Regions from separate parts of the Cytobacillus gottheilii genome, predicted to be linked through region 2. Evidence: a T-box and tRNA genes for the amino acid it is inferred to sense, from the RefSeq annotation. Region 2 holds a T-box; the other regions hold tRNA genes.
The links. The T-box of region 2 lies ahead of argS (arginine--tRNA ligase). A T-box ahead of a tRNA ligase gene usually reads a tRNA of that ligase, here a tRNA-Arg.

Region 1: it encodes a tRNA-Arg, which carries the amino acid that the T-box ahead of argS (arginine--tRNA ligase) is inferred to sense. The anticodon was not compared.
Region 3: it encodes a tRNA-Arg, which carries the amino acid that the T-box ahead of argS (arginine--tRNA ligase) is inferred to sense. The anticodon was not compared.

What each region holds. Positions count from the first base shown of each region.
Region 1 is NZ_CP071709.1:3,914,882-3,921,818, forward strand. It holds gene J1899_RS19515 (sugar-binding transcriptional regulator) at 1-392, opposite strand, end outside; gene J1899_RS19520 (glutaredoxin family protein) at 602-841, opposite strand; gene rpoN (RNA polymerase factor sigma-54) at 855-2,186, opposite strand; cyclic di-GMP riboswitch class I at 2,363-2,457, shown strand; gene J1899_RS19530 (hypothetical protein) at 2,580-2,777, opposite strand; tRNA gene J1899_RS19535 (tRNA-Arg) at 2,852-2,923, shown strand; gene clpP (ATP-dependent Clp endopeptidase proteolytic subunit ClpP) at 3,652-4,248, shown strand; gene J1899_RS19545 (HPr family phosphocarrier protein) at 4,407-4,664, opposite strand; gene whiA (DNA-binding protein WhiA) at 4,689-5,639, opposite strand; gene J1899_RS19555 (gluconeogenesis factor YvcK family protein) at 5,696-6,673, opposite strand; gene rapZ (RNase adapter RapZ) at 6,670-6,937, opposite strand, start outside.
Region 2 is NZ_CP071709.1:335,007-341,943, reverse strand. It holds gene mgtE (magnesium transporter) at 1-344, shown strand, start outside; gene J1899_RS01800 (FtsW/RodA/SpoVE family cell cycle protein) at 1,327-2,502, shown strand; T-box leader at 2,535-2,750, shown strand; partial or broken gene argS (arginine--tRNA ligase) at 2,812-4,494, shown strand; gene J1899_RS01790 (sulfite exporter TauE/SafE family protein) at 4,496-5,359, opposite strand; gene J1899_RS01785 (YqaA family protein) at 5,472-6,068, shown strand; gene J1899_RS01780 (Dps family protein) at 6,197-6,634, shown strand; gene J1899_RS01775 (pyridoxamine 5'-phosphate oxidase family protein) at 6,744-6,937, shown strand, end outside.
Region 3 is NZ_CP071709.1:1,708,134-1,715,070, forward strand. It holds gene J1899_RS08500 (B12-binding domain-containing radical SAM protein) at 1-477, opposite strand, end outside; gene J1899_RS08505 (hypothetical protein) at 682-1,275, opposite strand; gene J1899_RS08510 (hypothetical protein) at 1,360-1,824, opposite strand; partial or broken gene J1899_RS08515 (M23 family metallopeptidase) at 2,067-2,474, shown strand; gene J1899_RS08520 (vWA domain-containing protein) at 2,845-3,516, opposite strand; tRNA gene J1899_RS08525 (tRNA-Arg) at 4,035-4,108, opposite strand; gene J1899_RS08530 (acyltransferase family protein) at 4,236-5,276, opposite strand; gene J1899_RS08535 (methyl-accepting chemotaxis protein) at 5,570-6,937, shown strand, end outside.

The DNA of each region.
Region 1 (6,937 bases), 940 kb from region 2:
GTTGCTCTGCCGAGTTCATTTTTAACCCAAGGAGCTTCGTCCGCGTTTCCGGAAACGATAATAGCTCTTTGGATGCCCAATTTATCGGCCAGCTGCTGTTCCATTTTCACTATACCCGAAATTTCTCTCATTATGCTGCGAAGTTCGACAAGTAATTTTCGACCATCTTCCGTAACGCTCATTCCTAAGCTGGCAACGGTAATCAAGTCCTGTGTTTTCAGGAAATCTACTTCACTGCGAAGTACTCGCTCAGTAAGCCCTAGACTCACTGCCAAGCTCCTTCTGCCCACAGGCTGCATTTGGTTTATGTACTCAAGAATATGGTAGCGTTTCTGCATAACAGCAAGCAAATCTGGCAATAATTTTTTCTGAATATCAATTAGTGAGTACATCTCGCAGCTCCTTACAATCACCTGTTGGTCAATTTTAGTCCCGCATAGACATATTATGTCCCACCGACTGAAAAAAAAATCACGCTTGCTACAATTTGAATTTTAGCAAGAATGATTCTCGAATGCAACTAATATTGTCTTATTTTAAAGCCTATTTTTTTAGAAATAAATTCAGTGGCAATTTTTGTTATAGCAGCTGCAGCTTCTGCCTATTTAACTAGAGCTTCCTCTACTGTAAAACGATCCACTTGGCCATACTGAATCTCTTCTCCATCGACATGGACAACTGGAATCATTAAGCCGTATCGTTCGGTCAGCTCATCACGATCATCAATATCATATTCAATATATTGAAAGTTGAATTCTTCTTTTAATTCCATAATGATTTGTTTCGCTTTATCGCATAGTGGACATTTATTTCGAGTATATAAGGTTAACGTTTTATTCACGGATAGCCTCCTTTCAATCATATCTTTTTCGTTTTGAAGAGGACAGAATTCCCAGCTGCTCACGATATTTAGCTGCTGTCCTTCGTGAAATGACAAAGCCAGACTCTGTTTTCAGCAAATTGGCAATCTCCTGATCTGAAAGTGGTTTTTGTTTATTTTCTGAGGAGATAAGCTTGTGAATCGCCGCTTTTGCCTCTTCAGATGACGCATCAGCATTGCCTGCCGTCTTAATCATACTTACAAAAAAGGTACGCAGTTCAAATGTTCCAAACGGAGTCTGCATATATTTCCCTCTAACCGCCCTGCTCACAGTTGATTCATGGATTTCAAGTTCATCCGCAATTTCCTTCATCGTCATCGGCTTTATAAAAGCCGGCCCCTTTTGAAAAAATTGCGGCTGGCGCTCTGCGATCTTTTTTGTAACTTTTAAAATTGTTTCTTTCCTTTGTTCAATTGAGCGTTTAATCCATTGGTAATCCTGCTGCCGGTTCTGCAGGTAACGTCCCACCTGCTGATCACCTGCACTAAGAAGTTTCTTTGCATATCCTTCATTATAGGAAATACTAGGTATGCTTTCATCATAAAGCTGGACGTGTAGTCCATTTTGTTCTGAATACACGATGACATCAGGTATGATATATGCTGGCTTTTCGGAGGCAAAGCTTGCTCCCGGTTTCGGATTTAACGTTTGCACCAGATCATAGACTGCTTGAATTTCCTTTATATCTGCTTTGATTTCCTTCGCTAATGGTTTCCACTTTTTATCTGCAAACAGCTGAAACTGCTGGCGGATAATTTCTTCAGCCATTTCGTTGACTGGCACAAGACGCTCCAGCTGCAATAATAAACATTCCTGCAAACTGCGCGCACCAATCCCTGCCGGTTCTAAATGCTGCAGGAGGTCGAGCTGTTCTTCAACAGTTTCTGCTTCAGCTCCATAAAGCTGAGCAACCTGCGGCAAATCGATATTATATAAGTAACCGTTTTCATCAAGGCTATATATAAAATGAAGAATGATTTTTTTCTCCGGTTCTGTCAGATGGGTCGGAAGCTGCTGAATCAGATAATCATCCAATTGCTGAACACTAACAGCAAGCTGTTCAATCCAATTCTCTTTATCTTGATTTTGTTTAAGCTTTGATTTTTTTATTTGCTGTGCACGGGGATCCATTGTTTTCACAAAGTTTGAGTTTAGTTCCATCAGGGGATTTTCCAAAGCCTTCTCTTCCAGGAAGGCAGTGAGCTCCTGGGAATTAAACTGCAATAGCTCAATAGACTGCTTTAGCTCTTGAGTCATCGCTAACTTCAAGGTTTGCTGCTGCCATAAACCTACTTTTAAATCCATACTGCTTCCCCCTTCACTCCTATTTTACCGTAAGATGAATGATTATTGTATGGAGAAATTCTGTTAGCAGAAAAGCACTTAAAAACGGTTTAACTCTAAGTCTGCAATAGTTGCCTTTATTTCTATTTTGTTACAAATCAAAATTTTTAAATGATTTATCTTTCATTTTATGGTATTATTCCATTGGGCAAATTTTACGAAAGTAAAAGACGCAAAGCCACGGGCCTAAAGTATGTGCTTGTACACATGCCATGGCAGCCGGGTTGCATATAAGTCGATCATTCCTTTTTAATTTGCCTAATACAACTTTAAGAAGGGTGAACAATGATTTTTCCAACAGTACTCAGCAAAGACAAAGAAACTAGACACGTCGTCAAGGACCAGCACACATGCTTATGCGGACACAAGTACAATGTCTTTACGACTTTCACCAAGAACGATTTCAAGAAGATTCAGTTCAGAAAGAATGAAGTTATCACCTGTCGAGCATGCCGATCCATCATTGAATGATGGACCGGCATTTTTGATTTCTGCCACTTTCTTTCGGCTCAATTCCAGCAAACTCGTAGACACGCTAAAAGATTGTTGCATTGTTGATCATATTATCCTATAATTAGTATTCGTAACGCTTAAGGAATTGGAGCGTTTACAGCACTTGATACTCTGCCCTCGTGGTGCAACGGATAGCACGTAAGATTCCGGTTCTTGAGATGGGGGTTCGATTCCCTCCGAGGGTGTAAAACACATGATTAACAAAGGTTTTTCGGTGGTTTTGGCAATTGTCTGTCCGACTTTTGTCCAACTACTTCGAAAAACCTTTGTTTTTTGTTCTTTTTTTAGTATTTAACACTCTCATAGAACCGAATGGTTAGGTAATCTATCTAATCATTCGGTTTTTTTATGATTATAAGATATATTTTATTAACATGAGTGAAATGGAGCGGAGGACACTCGACTCCTGTGGGCAATAGAGGAAAAGGTGAGACCCCGGAGGAGCTTGCTCCGAGGAGGCTCAGCTTCCTCCCCACGGAAAGCGAGGGTCCGCAGCGCAAAGGAACGGACTTGTTTAAATACCCAAATCAAGAAATTGAATATTCGTGTTTTAGAAAGATTAATTACGTTTTTTTTGTCTCAGCCTCTTTAAAGACCGCATACTTAATCTACGGTTACTTTATTCCTTACTCCCAAAATATACCCACGTTCAACAGCCACATATAATAAAGCAATTTTTTATTTTCCCACAAGGTGTTAAAAATATGCAGGTTGGGTAAAATATAAAGTGGAATGTTCACAAAAAGTATTTAGAAATAGGTCAATCAAAATCTGTCGAACGATTTCGCTTCCCTGAAGGTGCGATTCTTTTGACCTTTATTGACCATTAGTGTATGATGAAACTACATAAAAATGGTGTATGTCTTACAGAATGAAGTCTGCACTATCCCTTAATTTTAAAGGAGGAATTAGAATGAATTTAATCCCTACAGTTATCGAACAAACAAACCGCGGGGAACGTGCTTATGATATTTACTCCCGCCTTTTAAAAGACCGTATTATTATGCTTGGCAGTGCAATCGATGATAATGTTGCCAACTCAATTGTAGCTCAATTGCTATTCTTAGAGGCTGAAAATCCTGAGAAAGATATTACATTATACATCAACTCTCCAGGCGGAAGCATCACGGCTGGTATGGCGATTTACGATACAATGCAATACATCAAGCCAAGCGTTTCTACAATCTGCACAGGTATGGCTGCTTCAATGGGTGCCTTCCTTCTTGCTGCCGGTGAAAAAGGAAAACGCTTTGCACTTCCAAACAGTGAAGTAATGATTCACCAGCCACTTGGCGGTGCTCAAGGGCAGGCAACTGAAATTGAAATTGCTGCAAAACGGATTCTTTTCCTTCGCGAAAAATTAAATACGATTCTTGCAGAGCGCACTGGTCAGCCGCTTGAAGTGATTGCAAAGGATACAGATCGCGATAACTTTATGACAGCTGAAAGAGCATTAGAGTACGGCTTGATCGACAAAATCATTTCCCGCAATCCAAACGAAGCAAAATAATGTTTCAGAGTGAGGCACTAACATGTGCCTCACTTTTTTTGTTCCTCAAATTAGATTCATAAATAGGCAGCTGAGTGAATCTACTCCTCTGCTGCTAGTTATATTTTTGGAATACAAAATGCAAAAAGGACACATTCCAAAGAATGTGCCCTTTCTTTCTATTGTTCTTGTTGAATGTATTTAGCCAATTGCTCTAGCGCTTCTTGTTCATCACTGCCGCTTGCCATTAATGTGATTGTGGCACCCGTGCTGACAGCCAGGCTCATTAAGCCCATTATACTTTTCGCATTTACCTTTTTTCCATCTCGTTCTAAGAAAATATCAGATGAAAAACGATTTGCTTCCTGAACGAATAATGCCGCTGGCCGTGCCTGTAAGCCTGTTTTTAATTTTACCTCAACCTGTTTCTCCACCATAAAAATCAATCCTCCTATTGCTCGCTACTGGGGGATTGTAATATCACCCGCTTTTAGCTTTTCTGCAATTTCATCAATTTTACGAAGTCGGTGATTAATGCCTGATTTGCTGATATTTCCGCCAGACACCATTTCCCCAAGCTCTTTTAAAGTTACATCCTGATAAGCTACACGCAGTTCTGCAATTTCCCGTAATTTATCTGGAAGGATTTGCAGCCCTACCGTTTGTTCAATATATTTTATGTTTTCGACTTGGCGCAGTGCTGCACCAATCGTTTTGTTCAAGTTCGCAGTTTCACAATTTACAAGACGGTTAACCGAGTTTCGCATATCACGGACAATCCTGATATCCTCAAACCGCAGCAAAGCAGCATGAGCGCCAATAATATTTAAGAATTCGGTTATTTTTTCTGCTTCTTTTAAATACGTAATAAAGCCTTTTTTTCGTTCCAGTGTTTTGCTATTTAAGCCAAATGTGTTCATAAGCTCGCATAATGCATCATTGTGTTCCTTATATAAAGAGGCAATTTCAAGGTGATACGACGATGTTTCCGGATTGTTGACAGAACCGCCGGCAAGAAAAGCTCCGCGAAGGTAAGAACGCTTACAGCATTTCTTTTTTACAAGCTCCTGGGCGATATCATGTGTAAAAACAAAGCCTTCACTTAAGATCTTTAAATCATCCAGGATTGTACTTGCCCCTTCAGCAAGACGGACAATATAGACATTGTTTTTCTTTAATCTCATTTTTTTACGAACAAGTAGCTCTACCTGAACACTATAATTCTTTTTAATTAGCGTATAGATTCTTCTGGCAATCGCTGCATTTTCCGTCTGTATGTCAACAACCAATTTACGATTGGAAAAGGATAAGGAGCCATTCATCCGGATTAAGGCAGAGAGTTCTGATATACTGCAGCAGTCCTTTGTTTCAATATTGGTAAGTTCTTTTTTTGTTTCTGAAGCGAAAGACATTCCTTCACCCCCTACCTGGCACAATGTTTTAGATTCAAACATTGGCACTGTATATACTACGCTTCAAAACGCTTTTTGGTTTCAGCTAAAAGCAAATGATAAAGAATATCTGCCACTTCCTGTGTATCATGGCGGATGATTCCGCCTTCATAGCTGACGATCTCACCTGGTATTACCTCAAGTCCCAACTCATGAAGCCGATCTACATCGTAAAAAACAGGCTTCGCCATTTCTTCAATATATTTTTCCTGCACGTGTGCCGGTATATTCTCCTTGTTAACGAGAATGGTATTCATAAATGCTGCATTCATATGATCATATATGGCTTTAACATGATCACTTGCTGTGTAATTATGAGTTTCACCAGCCTGAGTCATTAAGTTGCATATATAAACTTTTTTTGCTCGTGAACGGCGCACCTCATTGCCAAGCTTCGGCACAAGCAGATTAGGCAGGATGCTTGTATATAAACTGCCTGGACCAATAATAATCATATCCGCCTGTCTTATAGCATGGACCGATTCAGGCAAAGGGTGGATTTGCTCAGGCTCAAGAAAAACCCTCTTAATCTTTTTCCCAGAGTACGGAATTTTGGACTCACCTGACACAATCGTGCCGTCCTCCATCTCTGCTTTCAAAATCACACTCTGATTAGCCGCAGGAAGCACTTTGCCTCGTACATTCAATACTTTGCTCATCTCTTGAATGGCATGAACAAAATTTCCTGTAATCGATGTCATGGCAGCCAATATTAAATTCCCTAATGAATGACCTGCAAGTTCATTGCTTGTTGAAAATCGGTGCTGAAACATTTCCTCAATCAGCGGTTCAACATCAGAAAGCGCCGCTAACACATTGCGAATATCACCAGGAGGCGGAATATTTAAATCATCTCTCAGCCTGCCTGAACTGCCGCCATCATCAGCTACGGTTACAATGGCTGTAATATCAACAGGATACTTTTTCAATCCTCTTAAGAGAACTGGCAGTCCTGTGCCGCCGCCAATGATGACAATCCTCGGCTGTCTGTTCATTTTGTCTTTTCCTTTCTCCTCTCAATGTCACGATGCGTAATTTTCGTATGATAGTCTTCTTGAAAGAAGTGGCCCAAATATTCAGCAAGCGCAACAGAACGGTGCTGGCCGCCAGTACAGCCAATGGCAATGACAAGCTGTGATTTTCCTTCTCTTTTATAATGAGGAAGCATAAAATTCAGCAATTCAGTCACTTTTTCAAGAAATTTCGTTGTTTCAGTCCATTTCAGCACATAGCTTGAAACCTCTTCATCTAACCCTGTT
Region 2 (6,937 bases):
TTCGCGGACTTATTTCAAATGATATTAATAAAAAAGTTGTCACAAAGCTTATCCTTCGTGAATTTTTTGTAGGACTTTTGATTGGATTAACCTGCGGTATTTTAATTTCTCTTATTGCTTATTTTTGGCAAGGAAATGCGGTATTAGGCCTTGTTGTCGGTGTTTCTTTATTCTTAACTCTCATTATTGGAACATTAGCCGGCGCCGTTATTCCGCTGATCCTTTACCGTCTTAACATCGACCCAGCGATCGCATCTGGCCCGCTGATCACCACATTAAATGACATCTTTTCACTAATAACGTATTTTGGCATTGCCACCATGTTTATTAGCTATTTAACGTAAAACATATCCCTTTGATATCCTTGATATCAAGGGGTTTTTTACTATATTTGAACAATCCCCTATCTCTGCCGGCCTAAACCTCGAATAGCATGGTTTGCTTTGACACTTTAACTGTTTTTGGGGTTATTCGGTGACTCAACTTCCCTGAATAGGGAGCACTATCGCGATCGGAATGACTCAGTGGTTCTATTTCCCCAAACCGGCACTCGCCCTCTCTTTCGGGAATTACTCTGCCGTTCTATTTCCCCAAACCGGCACTCGCCCTCTCTTTCGGGAGTTACTCTGCCGTTCTATTTCCCCAAACCGGCACTCGCCCTCTCTTTCGGGAATTACTTTGCCGTTCTATTTCCCCAAATCCTCACCCGCCCTCTCTTTCGGGAATTACTTTGCCGTTCTATTTCCCCGAACTGACTCTCGCCTTCTCTTTCGGGAATTACTTTGCCGTTCTATTTCCCCAAATCCTCACCCGCCCTCTCTTTCGGGAATTACTTTGCCGTTCTATTTCCCCGAACTGACTCTCGCCTTCTCTTTCGGGAATTACTTTGCCGTTCCATTTCCTCAAATTGACACTCGCCCTCTCTTTCGGGAATTACTTTGCCGTTCTATTTCCCCAAACCGACACTCGCCTTCTCTTTCGGGAGTTACTCTGCCGTTCTATTTCCTCAAACTGACACTCGCCTTCTCTTTCGGGAATTGCTTTGCCGTTCTATTTCCCCAAATCCTCACCCGCCCTCTCTTTCGGGAATTCCCCCTTCTCCCTATACCTGTTTTAAACCATTTTGTCATTTCTATTTAAAAAGGAAACTATCCTAACCCCATTTTCGTCTATACTGATAGATTATTATTTTTAATGTTACCAAGATTGTATTGAATGACGATCTCTGCTTTGTTAGTCTAAAGGAAAATAATGTTTAATTTGGACTGCTGGCACCGAGATAATCATAGAGATATAGAGATGATAAAAGGGAACTGGGTGTTATTAATGAATCGGCAAAACAGGATTGCAGAACGTTTTGATTGGAATTTAAGCTTGCTGCTGTTTTTATTTTTTATCATTAGTTGTGTTGCTATATACAGCGGGCAATCAACTTCTCAATATAATGTCAATTTCGCTCTCGCCCAAGTTAAAAATTATGTTGCCGGGACCATCATCTTAGCTATTGTGATGTACTTTGATACAGAACAGGTAAAGAAGCTTGCCTGGTATTTGTTTGGGTTTGGGTTCATTCTGCAGGCTGGTTTGTTCGTTGCTCCAGAATGGCTTGCTGAGGAGAGAAAAGGAGCAACACTATGGTACCAAATAAAATTCTTGGGTTCTGTCCAGCCTTCTGAATTCTTTAAGATCTTTTTAATTATTGCATTAGCTAAAGTAACCGTGGGCCATCATAAAAAGTTTGTGGCCAAAACGTTTCAAACGGATTTATTGCTCCTTTTAAAAATCGGCGGTTTGACCTTTATTCCATTTGCATTAATTGTGGTCGAGGATTTAGGGACAGCGCTTGTTATTTTGGCGATCATGACTGGGATTATTCTCGTTTCCGGAATTACGTGGAAGCTGATTCTTCCGATTATCACTCTTGGAAGCGCAGCTGTTGCCGGTATTTTATATCTTGTGATTCAGGCGCCACAATACCTTGAGAAATACGTTGATACGTATCAGATGTATCGCATTTATGCCTGGTTAGATCCCGTTGGCCACCGTCAGGGAGATGGCTTGCAGTTATATAATTCCCTGCATGCAATCGGCTCTGGTCTTCTATCCGGAAAAGGCTTTTATGATCGGCAAGTGTATATTCCCGATGTCCATACCGATTTTATTTTTAGTGTCATTGGGGAAGAATATGGTTTTATCGGCGCCAGTATCGTCATTGGATTGTTCTTTTTGCTGATCTATCATTTAACGAAGACAGCATTAGAAGCTGCCGATCCTTTTAATACGTATATTTGTGTCGGCATTATTGGCATGATCACCTTTCATGTCTTCCAGAATATAGGGATGACCATCCAAGTACTTCCAATTACGGGGATTCCACTTCCTTTTATCAGTTACGGAGGAAGTTCGATTATGGGGAATATGATGGCAATGGGACTTGTCTTTGGAATGAGATTTCACCAGAAAAATTACATGTTCTCCTCTGGGAAAAATTATGTTGACTAAATTTTACAATCACGTATAATACGGTATTAATATTAAAATCAATGACGAAGAGAGTAGGATACTGTGTTTACCAAAGCGAGACAGGGATGGTGTGAGCCTGTTGGCAGCCTTTATTCGAAACGCACTTCTGAGTCCAGCGCTGAAAAATCAGTAGGCTCTGGCGGTGATGACCGTTAAGACATGTATATTCAAGGGGTCCTATTGGACAATCAGAGTGGTACCGCGGGTCTTTCAAACTCGTCTCTATTTTTAGAGACGGGCTTTTTTATTTTTAAAAAAAAATTTAATCTTAAGGAGGCAGCTCGTATGATTGATTTCAAAAAAATATTTAGTTCTGCATTAAACGTTCATTTTCATGATCATATGTCACTGGACCAAATTGAAGCACTTATTGAAACTCCAAAAAACCCGCTGCATGGAGACTTAGCCTTTCCATGTTTTCAACTAGCTAAAGCATTGCGAAAAAACCCCGCTGAAATTGCACAAAAAGCTGCTTTGGAGCTTCAAGGTTCTCTAATCCATCAGGCTAATGCAGTTGGGCCATATCTGAATGTCTTTTTTTCCAAAGAAGCAGCATCTTCACATATTTTAGAAGATGTTCTCAAACAGAACAGCTTATACGGCACCAATCAATCCGGGCAAAACAAAACCGCCTTACTGGATTACTCTTCTCCCAATATTGCCAAGCCATTTTCAATGGGACATTTACGTTCTACGGTCATCGGCAATGCCCTGGCCAACCTTGCAGAAGCATGCGGATATCAAACGGTACGAATCAACTATATCGGGGATTGGGGAACACAGTTTGGAAAACTCATTACTGCTTACAAAAAATGAGGAGTCCCTTCAGAAATCGAAAAGCAGCCCATTCAAGAGCTTTTTAAATTATATGTCCGCTTTCATGAAGAAGAAAAAAACGATACAGAACTTACAGCAGAAGCAAGACGTTCTTTTAAGAAATTAGAAGATGGAGATCAAGAAGCAGAAAAACTGTGGAAATGGTTTAGAGATGAATCACTGACAGAGTTTCAGCGCATTTACAAACTATTAAATATCTCCTTTGATTTATATCAGGGGGAAGCCTTTTATAACGATAAAATGGAGGACGCGGTTTCAGCGCTAAGGGACAAGGGATTACTATCGGACTCTGAAGGTGCCGAGGTTGTTTATTTAGACAATGGGCTCCCTCCCTGCTTAATAAAAAAATCGGACGGTGCCACATTGTATGCAACAAGAGATATTGCAGCAGCCTTGTATCGCAAAACTCAATATCAATTTGATCATGCTTTATATATTGTTGGCCAGGAACAGTCGGTTCATTTTAAGCAAGTTAAACAAGTCATAAAAAAGCTGGGCTGCCACTGGGCAAATGATCTTTTTCATATCCCATTTGGTTTATATTTAAAAGACGGACAAAAAATGTCGACGAGAAAAGGAAAAGTCATTCTTCTTGAAGAGGTCGTTCTTGAGGCAATTAAACTGGCTGAAATAAACATAGATAACAAAAATCCTGACCTGGAGAACAAAAAAGAAATTGCTAAAGCGGTCGGAGTTGGCGCCATTCTTTTTCATGATCTTAAAAATGACCGGATGAATTCTATCGAGTTTTCTCTAAAAGATATGCTGACCTTTGAAGGCGAAACAGGTCCTTACTTACATTACACGAACGCTCGGGCATTCTCCATTCTGCGCAAATCATCCGCAGAACCAGCTTCTGTGATTGGACTTTCTGATTCTGCCAGCTGGGAAGTACTAAAAAGCATCAACATGTATCCTGCCAAAATTCTGCAGGCCTATGAATTGCACTCCCCTGCTATTCTGGCAAAACATCTTTTAGAAATCAGCAAAAACTTTAACAAATACTACAGTAAAGTTCACATTCTGGAAAATGATGATTTGCTTCCATCCAGACTTGCCCTTGTTAAAGCCGTTACCATAACTCTTTCCAACGGTATGAAAATCCTCGGGATGGAAGCTCCAGAAAAAATGTAACTTACTGCTCTCCTGCTGTTTTTTTCTTGCTGCGCACTCTCACAAAGGCAATCACAAAAAAGCTCAGCAAGAAAAGTGCGGTAATCGCCAAACCTGCTGTATTGAAGTTTACTAGCTTCATGATGACACTAATAACAGTAGATACATACAATACTCCTAATAGGCGGGTAATTTCCCCGTTTGCAAAGAAATTGGTTAAACGGGCTCCAAATTGTGAGCCGATTAGACCGCCTGCTACTAAGATTAAACCTACGAGCAAGTCAATCTGAACATCAAAGGAATACGAGACAAAACCGGATGAAACAATGAATAAGACAGCAAATAAACTGGTGCCCACCGCTTTTTTAGACGGAAATCCTAGGAAAGCAACGCTTAATGGAACAATAATAAAGCCTCCCCCTACACCGAGGGTTGTAGAAACTAAACCTGCTCCAAAACCAATGATTAATACTTTTCCAATTCCAGGTGAACGTTTCTGCATCCCCTTTTGAACTGCTTTCTCTTTTTTCAGCATTTGTACGGAGAAGTAGGAAAGCATGACAATATACAGCATTGGGATGACCCATTCATCATAGCCGCGTTCCTCAAGGAACAGAACGAATGGCTTAGCAATCTGTGTTGCCGCCATGCCGCTAATTCCCAGCAGCAAACCTTCCTTCCAATAGATATTTTTCATCCTTAAATGGGCAACGATCCCCGAAAGAGAGCTTCCTATCGTAAATAACAAGCTCGTCGTTATCGCTTCAACTGGTTCATACCCAATCAGCATTAAAAATGGTGTTAAAATAAACCCCCCGCCGATCCCAAAAAAGCCCGACATGACACTTACTAAAACACCTAATAAAAAAAAGAAAAAGTATTCCACGATATCACCCTCTGCTTAGAAACATATACTCCCAACATTGTACACCTGCCAAAATGACATGTCTAACTCCGTTTGAACAAGCATATGATGATCATGAAAGGAGCATTGGAATATGTCTGCGTTTATACATAGTATTGAAGTTTGGCTAATGGAATATGGTGTCTTTAGTTTATTGTTTATCTCCTTTGCAGATTCTTCTTTTTTTCCGATTCCACCTGACGTTCTTTTAATTCCTCTTGGAATTGCCAATCCGGACAAAGTCTTTGCTTATGCATTGTTAACCACTGCAGCCTCCGTGCTTGGCGCTGCATTTGGCTGGGTAATAGGGAAAAGACTTGGAAGGCCTGTTTTGAAATTCATTATCTCGGAAAGCAAGATTAACAAAGTAGAAGAATACTTTGCTAAATACGGAGCAATGGCTATATTAATCTCTGCATTTACACCATTCCCTTTTAAAATTTTCACCATTTTTGCCGGGATTTCAAATGTTAAATTAAACGTATTGATTATTTGGTCTATTATTGGCAGAGGTGCACGGTTCCTTTTAGAGGCAGCGATCATTCTCTACCTTGGTGCCAAAGCTGGACCCTATATCCAGGAACACTTTACACAAATTACATTGATTGGCGGAGGCGCTATTGTTACTGCTTATTTACTTTACCTGGTGATAAAAAGTAGAACAAAACCTATTAATATAACAAAGCGCTGACGTTTTCAAAATGTCAGCGCTTTGTTTATTTATTATAAATATTAATTTAAAATAATTATAATTTAATATTGATTTTATTGTTATATTTGTTATAATCAATTTATAAGATCAATGAGGAGGCTTTTATAATGGAAAAATTATATTCAGCACTTAACGTACAAATCTCTAACTGGAGTGTTCTATACACAAAATTGCATCGCTATCACTGGTATGTAAAAGGCCCTAACTTCTTTGCACTGCATGCTAAATTTGAAGAATTATATAATGAAGCAGCTAACGTTGTGGATGAAGCTGCTGAGCGTTTACTTGCAATCGGAGGTAAACCAGTTTCGACTATGCAGGAATATCTAAACACTTCCACATTAACGGAGGACACAGCTCCAGCTACAGCAAGCGAGATGGTTGCAAACTTAGCAGCAGATTATACTCAGTTAAAGAAAGAACTGGAAGACTTAGCTGCACTTGCAGCAGATCAAAACGATGATTTAACAAACGACTTCGCAGTAGGCTTAATGGCTACACTAGATACACATATCTGGATGTTTAACGCTTACTTAGGAGAATAATAGAGATTGCTAAAGAAGTCAGTGATGATTATCACTGACTTCTTTTTTGCCCAATTTCCACCTTGAGCATGTTACTATTTAAATAAGAACATGTTAGGGGGAGAATACCATTAAGTTTAATCAGGTTGTAAAGTCAATAGAAGAGCTTCATAGTATTGCAGGAACACCAGGAATCACGGTGTTAAATAAAACGATATCTTTTTTAGATGAACATTGCAGAAACTTTATGGATCAATCACCATTTGTGTTTATCTCAACTTCTGATTCAACTGGACGCTGTGACTGTTCACCTCGCGGAGATGC
Region 3 (6,937 bases), 1.4 Mb from region 2:
TGTTTTTAAATCCAGCTTGTTTCGCTGCGGATTGATTTTGACCTTGCCATCTTTTCTAAATGCAATGCCAAACACATTTTCCAGCTGCAGATCCTCATGCAGTTCTTTCAGTAGCTGTTTAAATGTTTCTTCTCCTTCACCAAGAACAATATAATCAAATTCATTAACGTTTTCCATCCAATGTAAAACATCATATGAAACCTCTGGACCGCCAACAATGATTTGAATTTCAGGATCTATTTTCTTCAAAATTTTAACCACTTTAATGGTTTCTTCAATATTCCATATATAGCAGCTGAAACCAATGATTTTCGGCTTTTTGGAAATCAGATCAGTAACAATATTCATAACTGGATCTTTAATGGTATATTCAGTGATCTCAACTGGATACTCAGGCTCAGCATATGCCTTTAAATATCGGATCGCAATGTTTGTATGAATATATTTTGCATTTAAGGTTGTAAGAATTGTTTTCATCAAGAGTATCTCCTTATATAGCGTATCAGCATCTTATTATATAGGATTATTGAACGGAAATACAGGAGAGGCGAAAGGGAAAGATATATTGAAAGGCTGGAAAATACTGTTATACCAAGGGAATTACAGAATTAAATCATCAATGTTAAGGTGAATTGAAATATTTAATGTATTTCATTTTCCTTCGAAAGGACGGGTTCTAACTTATTCATGCTGGGCATCTGTTGTCTCATTATTAAATTTCTTTTCCATCCACAAAAATACATTTGTCAAAAATTTTGCGATCGTAATGACCAATAGATAGGCAAGAAAGAGGTGAAAATAATTAGTGTTGCCATAAAGCCTAATAAGCCCTAAAGCAACAAGAATCGGTTTAAATACAAATGCAAGAAATGCTGAAGTTATACCCATATAAAGAATATAATTTTTTTGATGATTTACGACCCATTGGTAGACTAGCATAAATGTAACAGGGACTAAACTTGAATCAAGTGATATACCTGGAAGCATAGGGATGACAGGGAAGGGATAATTTAAAAAACCGGAATTTTTAGTGTATAAATCAACATACCCAAAAATGACATGAACACTATAACCATAAAACCCCATTAGGAAGATTTGGTTCTTATCTATTTTAAAAAATAAAATGATAAGTGGAACGATTAATATAGAAACCATTAACCAATATTCAAAGGATGTATATAGTGAGAATTCTAACCAATAATCATTTAATGCTTTTTGTGCCTGTTCGCCCATTTTTACGATTTGATCAAATTGCTTTATTTGATTTTCCGCCATAATAGGATCTCCTTAGTGAGTATTAAACTAAGTATATTTTGTTATTGATTTTGAGAAATATTCATAGAAATGCATTTTTTACAGTTAATCGATTAAGTAAAACGATTTAACAGAGGGGAGAAAGGTAAACATAATAATGAAAAATCCTAGGAGGATATAGAAGATATGAATAAATTCAACAGACTGCATGATTAATATTTGTACCATAATCCATATGATTAACATTAATCCAATATAGCAAGAGAAATTCCACGATCCGTGCATTGACTTATAGATACTAAGCTTTTCAAATGCTTTTATAGGTTTTTTTGTGCTTAGAAAAAGTGCAGTTATTATAGGGAGAATACCAAATCCACTAAATAAGATTAGTCCAGGTAAGAAGTAATTCTGAAAAGGACTGTTTTGCAGTATTTCAAGGGGCAAGGATAAAATTGAGCCGTCAGGAAAGATAAGCAGTGCACCACCACCGATAAGAGCGCCAACTGCTAAAAAAATGTGCAAACTTATTAATAAATAACACGCAAATGATTTACGATGTCCCAACTTCATTTAATCATCTCCATTTAATTATGGTATTAAAATCATTTTATAATATGGAATATGAGTCAGAAGCTTTAAAATCGACGTATTTGTGAAGATTATAAAATTTGAAGCATGATCTCCTTTCAGCAGTTATTATAGCTTCTAGTTGCATGAACTAGTCTGAGAGAAAGTGTACAAACTGGAATGAAATAGCAAAGGTTGTCCACACGGGCAGGTCTATCAAAGAATATCTTACTATTAGGTAGGTGATTTTTATGTTTATTTATCCAACAACAGTAAGAAGAATTACTTCTGGATTTAGACCGCCAAACAGAACCAATCATCATGGGGTTGACTTTGCAGATTCTGGAACTCATGAGATCGTTGCAGCAGCTGCTGGGACTGTTACAAGATCATATAGGTCACCAAGTTACGGGGAATGTATCATTCTGCGGCACACTGTAAATGGAGAAATATGGGAAACATTATATGCTCATATGCTAAAAGGCAGCAGAAAAGCAGTTCAAGGGGAAACGGTTAAACAGGGACAGGTAATAGGAATTATGGGGAACACAGGACAGTCGACTGGGCAGCATTTACATTTTGAACTGCATAGAGGGACATGGAACGCAGCGAAGTCGAATGCAGTCAATCCATTAGATTATCTGCAGGAAGGGCAAAATGCTACTGCAAATGAAAGGAAGTTATCCGGAATGATACCAAACTGGGCAGACTGGCAGTGGAAAGAAGCGGCATCCATTTATAAAAGAGCACGCGAGAATCAAATTCTCTCATCAGATCAATGGGAAAAGAAAGCAGCTGCTAAAAACCTCACCTTTGATGAAATAGAGTATCTGAATTTAGTGCTGAATGGAAGAAGATTATAGGAGTTATATAAATAAGTTAAGACAATCAACTTTACCGATTGGCAGGGCTGATTGTCTTAGTTTGTTCTTATTAGATATACATTCGCTGCTTAAAATGTATGATCTATCTTTATTTGTTGTCATATTTTATATTAACACTGCTTGTCTAATAGTTTAGCAGTTATGAACGCAAGATTTTCTTTTCTTTTGCTTCTTTAATCCAAAGCGGAAATTCATTCAATAATTGGTCATATAATTCTTCATCAGATACATGTTCCAGATTACTCAAATGAAAGAAATTCGCATTATCAACAACTCTTCCCTCCATCGTATCCAATTTTTTCAATACATCAAAATTAGAATCTCCAATTCCGATGAACTGCCAGAAAATTGGCTGAACAGATGATTCTACGATAAACTTCTTAATACCGGGCTTACAGCCTCCATCGTTTATAAATACTAAGAAAACAGGATCATCGCCTGGTTCTTCATTTATATATTTTTGGATGACATCTTCCATGACTTTTGGTTCGTCGTTTCTGCCGAACTTATGGACTGAGTCATTTGCTAGGATCTGCTGATTAACATAATCTGCAAAATCTTCTTCTGTTACAGCTGGTAATCTGGTGAACTCGTTGTCATAAACCCACACATCTAATGCCCCATCGTCATCAAACTGACTGGCAACAGCCAAAACGCGTTCGACGGCTTCCTGAACAACTCCTTCACGGTATAATCTTCGCATAGAGCCAGAAATATCTAAAACAAGGCCAACTCTTGCCACAACACCTTTAAGATTCTTTTTCTCTAAAACGATTCCAGCTGCTTTCTTTTTTAATGAGATCGTGCTCAACATAAATCCCTCCATTTTTCTTATTAGACTTTCAAGAAGCTGCATAATAGTAATTAGGCTCTGTAGCTAGTTTAGATTAGATGAGAATGCAGTTTAGTCTCTTTAAGCTCTTAGAAGCTTGTCTCAATGGTGAATTTTCTTTATTATAACGTAAAAAAGCACTTGTGTTGATATTAAAACTTCCAGATTTAGAAAGATTAAGAATGTTTTAGGATAATAATTATTATGAAGTATTTTTACTTAAAGGCAGGGTAATTGTGTGAATGAAAATACTTAGGAAGATGTTGTGAAGGTGATTAATATTGTGCAGTATCCATTAAAGTTGTCCAGTTTTATTGTTCAAGATTCACTATCACTGAAAGGTAGTATTGGTGGGGATCTTGTATAGCCATAAAATTGAACATGTTTTTGTACATACCCCAATCCGACCCCAATTATAAAGCAGAGAACGTTTGCTTCAAAAACAAAACAGCCGTCAAACCCAATAACACCAAGGGTTCACGGCTGTTTCAATTTAGCGTCCCAGATAGGAATCGAACCTACGACCTACAGCTTAGGAGGCTGTCGCTCTATCCTGCTGAGCTACTGGGACGTGGTATGTAACATAAGCGTCGATTATTTATTATAAAATGGCAGGGAGGTGCTGGTCAAACGAAATACTCACTCACACAGAATTATAAAAGGGCTGAGTTTATAGAGAGAAACTCAGCCCCAAATTATTAATTAAATCGTTTGTTCCGATAAAATTTAAGCATTGCAGTAAGCCGGACCTTTAACGTATGCAGTTTGGCGGTTTTAAGCTCAATCAGAGGCTGTGTCAGGGCGGTTGCAAGCCCGCTTGACAGCAATAAAGTCAGCAGCAGTGAGATACTGGCGAGCATGAGGAATTGCTCAGGCTCGTTAAAGTAATTCTGCAGGTCGCTTTCTCTAAAGAGCCTAACGATAAAGCCATGCAATAAATACACATATAAGGTGTTTTTGCCGAGTCTAGTAAAGAAGTATTGTCCATTTGGCACGCATGCAAGAAAGCTAAAAACCATAAGAAAACTTAGTAGATAGAATCCAAGTCTGGTTAGAAGTGCAGTAAACGAAGCTGCACCCATTTCTGCATATGGTTTGCTTCCGAGCAGCCATTGATAGTTAATGTCTGGATACAGGTAAAAAAGTGCTGTTGCAATTGCAAATATACCTATTGCAGAAGCTCTTGCTGATGGTCTCATTAAAAGAGCCAAATGCTCTTTCTTAAGAAAGTAACCTGCTAAAAATAAAGGAAAAAATACAAAGGTTCTTGATAAGCTTAAATAGTTGGAAACCCAATCCACATAGCCGATTGCCAATCCAATGAACAAAGCGGCTGTAATGGCATAGGCGGGTTTAAACTTAGAAAACAATAAGAGCATTATATTCCAGCAGAATAAGGAAATGAGAAACCACAGGGACCAATGCGGATTGAATGGATCCATATCAATGGACGGCCTGTTGTACAGATAATAATAAAACAGCGAATAGATGCCTTGAAAAAGCAAATAAGGCAGAATTAACTTCTTGGCAATTTTTTGTATATAGCCTTTTTCATAATATCCTTTTGCAAAAAAGCCTGAAACGAGAATAAATGCAGGCATGTGAAAGGAATAAATCACTTTATATACTGTAAAGATTGTTTCATTATCTTCAATAAAAGAGCGGAGCAGATGTCCAAATACAACGAAGAAAATTAAAATAAACTTCGCGTTATCAAAGTAGAAATTTCTTTTTTCCATAAATCCTCCTCTATTAAAGACCCCCTAAAAACCAATATTTATTTACCCAAACTAACACGATATAAACAGACAGAGTAGCGGTAAATCCAAGTTGTATTACTAGTTTTATCCAATGTATAGGTGTATGTACCCATTTTGTTAATTGTTTGTAAAGTAATAATATTGTTTTTGTTAAAACTATTCTTCAAAAGGTGAATCTTATGGATTATAATGAATTTATATAATAGTAAAAATGTTATATAAATATAGTTCTATTGGCATAGTAGTTCGGAGACGACCAGGAGGGGAATGTGGTGAAAGGACTAAAAGGTTCTAAAAAGAAAGTAAAGAAGAAAATGGAAAAAAAACGCGGTGAAAAAATTACGGAGCAAATGCAAAAAGTAATGAGCTCCAATTGGTGGAAAAAGTTAAAGCTGGGTCAGAAATATGGCGTGGTTTTATTCACAACAATCGGGCTTTTTACTGCCTCAACGATCATTACGTTTGTTCTTTTAACCTTAGCAGGCTCTAAAATGAATACGGTTGAAGAAGCTGGCGAAAGAGCAGTCAATATTTCTGAAGTTACAACCGTTTTTCATCGACAAGGGAGTACCATTGGAAATTATATTATTGATAGTAACCCTAAGCATCTTACAACTTTTTCAGAACTCTCAACAGAATTGGATCAGCAAGCGGAGGTTATTTCACCGCTGTTGACGGAAAAACGCAATAAGGAACTATTCAATCAAGTGATACAAAACAACGAAACTATTACTTCCGCATTTCTAGATGAAATTGAACCAGCAGTGAAACAGATGAATGTGCGTGAATACCGCCTTGGTAAATTGCAGGTTGATAATCTAATTGCAGATACTGTGACCCTTTTGGATGAGTTAAATGAAAACTTACATACACAGCAAGCAAATGCCATTTCAGCGGCAAAGGGAAGCTTAACGCTAACTTTAATTGTATTAGGAATCTCTATTGTTGTTTCTGCTTTTCTGGCAATCTCAAGTCTCATAATGATTGGAAAAATCATTTCCAGAAAGCTCGGACAAATTGTCCATGTTTCCAATGAAATTGCTGCAGGGAATTTAAATGTGCAATCATTGGAATATGACGGCCAAGACGAGATTGCAGAATTAAGCCAGGCAACAAACATTATGAAGGATAATCTGCAGAACATCATCAAAGAAATTACTTCGGTCTCCCAGTATGTAACAGATCGCAGCGGAGAACTAAATACGGCTGCCGGTGAAGTGAAAGCCGCTTCTCAGCAGGTGGCATCAACTATGCAGGAGCTCTCAGGAGGAGCAGAAGAACAAGCAAACTCTGCGACCGGACTTGCCCAAATGATGGAAGAATACTTAGAAAAGGTTAATGCAGCCACAAAAAGTGGAGAACAAATCAGCAGTGCTTCAGCAGAAGTGCTGGATATGACAAAATCAGGCGACTTGCTCATGCGGGAGTCACAGCAGCAAATGATTGCGATCAATGATATTGTAAAAGCTTCGGTAGAGCGAGTGAATGGGCTGGATGATCATACAAAGCAAATATCTAAACTTATTAAAGTAATTCAGGAAATTGCTGATCAGACCAACTTGCTTGCTTTAAATGCCGCCATTGAAGCGGCGCGAGCTGGAGAACATGGCCGCGGGTTTGCGGTTGTGGCAGATGAAGTA